2 regions of the Ruegeria sp. AL3 genome follow, and region 2 is predicted to be linked to the other one. Evidence: riboswitches for the same ligand, from Rfam matches in the RefSeq annotation. Region 2 holds a riboswitch; the other holds the start of a gene.
What was found. A riboswitch is a leader RNA that binds a small molecule or an ion and turns the genes downstream of it on or off. The one in region 2 is predicted to bind cobalamin.

Region 1 (2,197 bases), 670 kb from region 2:
GGCATCTGACCAAGTCAGGTCTTCGCGGATTGACGGTTGAAAGCCTGCAAGCAGCCATGGAACTGGGCGCTGACGTGGCGGCCGTGACCGTTTCCCGAGCCGGGGCAGAACCCCCCTGGGCGCACGAACTTTGATCTGTGGGACGGCATGATGAAACGATCCGAAATCAACCGTATCAAGACCCGGGCACAGGCGTTCATTCAGTCCTTCGGTGCCGTGTTGCCACCCTTTGCGGATTGGTCGCCCGAGAAAATGCGCAGCCCTCTGGCCGAAACGATCCGCAGCCGCGGGCTGGGATGGGACATTACCGATTACGCCCAGGGCCGTTTTGATGAACTTGGACTGTTTCTATTCACTTTGCGCAATGGTGAGGCGAAGGATCTGAAATCCGGGCGCGGGATGCTCTATGCGGAAAAACTGTTGATCTCGAAAGAAAATCAGCTTTCTCCGATGCACCGGCATATCATCAAGGCAGAAGACATCATCAACCGGGGCGGCGGCGATCTCGTTCTGGAAATCCATGCGTCGGATCCAAACGGTGGCGTCGACCGCGACAACCCGGTGACGGTCCCAAGCGATGCCTGCCCTGTAACCTTGCAACCCGAAGAGCACTTGCGGCTGAAGCCGGGGCAAAGCGTAACTCTGATGCCCGGCATCTGGCACGCTTTCTGGGCCGAGCGCGGCGATTGCCTTATTGGCGAGGTATCGACCGTGAATGACGACCGTACGGACAATGTGTTTGAAAAGCCAATCCCACGGTTTTCAAAGGTTGAGGAAGATACCGAACCGGATTTTCTTCTTGTATCAGACTATTGACACCGTTCGGTCCGGGCTGGCGCACCAGGATCGCTGGCTCAACCGTTGCAATTCCGTCCACCACCCTTTCGCCTGCCGCTTGACAAGTCAGGCGTAGCCGGACTAGCTGAGCGGGATGGTTCCGTAAGGGATGAAAATGGGAACACGGTGCGGCGCTGGAATGTGCCAAGTCCGTGACTGCCCCCGCAACTGTAAGCGGTGAGCGACGCCACTTCACCACTGACCCAAAAGGGTTGGGAAGGTCGGCCGAGCAACGACCCGCAAGTCAGGAGACCTGCCATCACACTATGAACCAACCCGAGGCGGGGCGTCTCGGAAGGAGGCTTGATGGCGCGTTTGCGTAATATCCGGGTATGTGCCCTCTGTCTGCATCTGGCAAACGACGGAGAAGGCAATGACCTGCTATTCTGATCACTACGTTCTGATCTGTTCAACATGTCAGGGGACGATGTCTGCCGAAGCCGCACAAGACGCGCTGGATGCCCGGTTGCCTGACGGTTTTGAAACCCGAATGGTGGCCTGCATGGCAGGTTGTGAACGGGCCATGACCGTCGGATTTCAGGCCCCGGGCAAAGCGCAGTACCTGTTTGGCGATATCACGACATCCCGCGATCTGTCTGCCTTGGTCGAATTTGCGATCCAGTTCGGCGACAGCGACAACGGCTGGACCAGTGCCTCGGACCGCCCCCCTGCCCTTTTCGCAAAGACCTTATCGCGAATTCCCGCGTTGCCTTTCGGGGGGTCATCATGAGTTTTCTGATTGCAGAGAATTTGGAATACTACGCGCTCAATGGCGACATCCTGTTGCAGGATGTGTCCTTTCGTCTGGAAGAAGGATCAATTCTGGCAATCGCCGGGCCGAACGGCGCCGGCAAAACCACTCTGCTGAAACTGCTGTGCGGGATTGAACGGATTGCGTTGGGCGATGTTTGGATAGAAGGACAAAGCCTTCGGACCCTGTCCGCCCGCCGACGTGCCCGCTCCATTGCTGTGGTCGGGCAGCAGGAAATGCCCGACGGGCGGATGCGCCTGCAAGACTACGTTGCGCTGGGGCAAATCCCGATTCAGGGCGAACGTTCGGTGGCTCAGCACAGGGCTGATCTTGAACGGGTGCTGACGACGACCGAGCTGTTGCATTTTGCCAACAAAACTATGGGTCAACTGTCCGGCGGAGAACGTCAGCGCGCACATATCGCGCGCGCGCTGGCCCAGAACCCGTCCTTGCTGTTTCTGGACGAGCCAACCAACCATCTGGACCCCGATGCCAAGGGGCACATGCTGTCTCTGGTCGCTGATCTGGGGGTAACGGTCGTCATGATCGTCCATGATCTGGTCATGATCCCGGAATTCGCCACCCATGTGGCGTTGATGAAAGCCACGC
Region 2 (2,197 bases):
AGCCGGGAATGCGGCCCAACCAAGCAGCAGCCCGGCCATGCCGTTGAGGATCAGATGGACCGACGACGGACCAATGGGTACGTGGATCAACGATGCCACGAAGAAACTGGCTGACAGCACGCCCGCAGTGGGGATGCGATCAAGATCCAGAGACCTGAGACCCATGGCGATCCCGCCCGCGGCGGCTATGGCGCCGCCAATTACAACCGGGTTGGAAAGGGCTCCGTCGACGATGTGCATCTTGGGTTACTCCAGATCCCAGGCGCGAATCCAGATGACCGCATCCTGGCTGAGTTCTTTGCCCTCATGTTCGGTTGCCGGACCGGAACCAAGTGCTGCGAAACCCCAGTAACCGGCATTTGGAACACCGAACGAAAAATACCCGTTGTCGTCAGATATGGCGACCACCGCACCACCCGGCATCGGAGAGACTTTCGGTGCAGAAGCGGCCGAACTTTCCATGTCGGGCTCGGCGGCCATGTACTCGATCTCGATTTCGACCCCCGCAACCGGCTGACCATCAGCCAGCACACGGCCCGTGAAAGTCGAACCCGCGATGATGTTGGTCGGCTTGTTCAGCGGGATAATCTCGGTCGGCAAACCTACGGGATTCATCCAGTCGGTCGGCAATTCGTTGCGGTTCAGGAAGGCTTTGGTGAGCTGTTGGATATAGATGTCTTCGGATTCCTCGTAATAAGGCTGAGGAACCGTCACCAGCACATAGTCGCCCGACCGTTTGACCGGGACACTGCCTTTGAACGCCACGCCCTCGTTTTCCCCGCCGGTGAACCGGATAGGTTCCAACGTGTCCAGCAAATCGGTCTTTTCACCGTTGTGGATCACATAGAATTCCTGCGGCTTTTCAAGATCCATGACGTGGCCGTTCTCGAACGGATGCCAGAAAATCAGCTTGACCGGCACATCGCCCGGTTTCTGGATCATGGTATCGGTAGTGTATTCCAAAAGAAAATGCGCATCTGCGATGGCGGGAAGAGCCACCGCGGCAACGGCTGCGCTGAGCAGCGTTTTCATGAACAGTCGTCCTTGTCCCGTCGCGCCAATCCCGGCGCGAAATTCGTTTTGACTACGGGACATTCAACGCCAAATCACCCTTTCAGGCATCCTGGTACGACGCACATCCCGTCGCCGATTAGGAGTGCCCCTTATGAGGACACATGTCCGGCAGGTATCCTGACTTGCGGGTCAAAGCGTTGGACTGGCCTTCCCGGGGCAAACCCCAGTGGCGTTTCAGCCCTGCTCGCCGCTTACAGTTGCGGGTGCAGTTGCGGAATTGGGCCTGAGCCCGCACCGCATTCCCTATTGATTCCAGAGCAAGCCCCGGAACCGGACATGCCGAGCGGCTTGCCAGACAACTCAGCCTTCCGTCAACGAAAATGTGTTACGGCCATCGAAAATTATGAGCTCGGCAGTTTGCGAGAGTGAACCGGTTTGTGAAATATCCAAGGCAACAGGGTGATTTCACATCTAAGCTTCTGAAAGATACCTTTCCGACAATGGCAGGCTTGCCGCGCCCAGTGAGCGTGCATCCGGGCCCACGGTCCCTGCCAGCACCACGGGGTGCTCGAGACCGGTCAGGTTCAGCTCGGACAGTTTGTCTTCGACCATTTCAACCAAACGCGCCTTGATGTCCTGCGGCATCCAGCCGTCAATCTTCACGCATTCGAAATCTATCAGGCTACAGGATGAGACAATCGCATAAGCAATCCCGCTTGCCGTCCGTTTCAACCAGTTTTCCAGTTGAATTTTTGGCACATCCCAACGCTGGGTCGTTTCCCAAATGGAATGCGACGTTACCCCTGCTGTGGTGATTGCACGCTCGAGAACATACAGGCTGGCCACGTCGATAAGCGGTCTGACACCACCCGCACCATCCGGTACAGGCAGGGGGCCGATTGCGCCCGAGTTTCCACGCCCGGAAAAGATCGCACCATTGAGAACCACACCGCCGCCAATAAAAAACCCGATATAGAAGTACAGGAAATCCCTTGGTCCATCGGCCGGACCAAATACCAATTCCGCCCCACAAGCCGCAGTGGCGTCATTTTGCAGAAAAACCGGCATATCGAGGCGACGAGCCAGGTCAGCCTTCAGGTCTGATACGCGCCACGGGTCCATTTCTTCCTGAGGAACCTGAAGGGTCTGGGCCCAGTCCCACAGGTAGAACGGCATGGCAATT

Region 1: another riboswitch for cobalamin. It lies ahead of ACR3E6_RS16555 (DUF1636 family protein); the one in region 2 lies ahead of ACR3E6_RS19680 (DUF4198 domain-containing protein).

The regions. Positions count from the first base shown of each region.
Region 1 is NZ_JBQFJG010000002.1:38,623-40,819, forward strand. Features, by position in the region: gene ACR3E6_RS16545 (carbohydrate kinase family protein) at 1-134, shown strand, start outside; gene ACR3E6_RS16550 (D-lyxose/D-mannose family sugar isomerase) at 151-816, shown strand; cobalamin riboswitch at 916-1,112, shown strand; gene ACR3E6_RS16555 (DUF1636 family protein) at 1,211-1,567, shown strand; gene ACR3E6_RS16560 (ABC transporter ATP-binding protein) at 1,564-2,197, shown strand, end outside.
Region 2 is NZ_JBQFJG010000002.1:713,462-715,658, reverse strand. Features, by position in the region: gene cbiM (cobalt transporter CbiM) at 1-240, opposite strand, end outside; gene ACR3E6_RS19680 (DUF4198 domain-containing protein) at 247-1,032, opposite strand; cobalamin riboswitch at 1,165-1,364, opposite strand; gene ACR3E6_RS19675 (ROK family transcriptional regulator) at 1,486-2,197, opposite strand, start outside.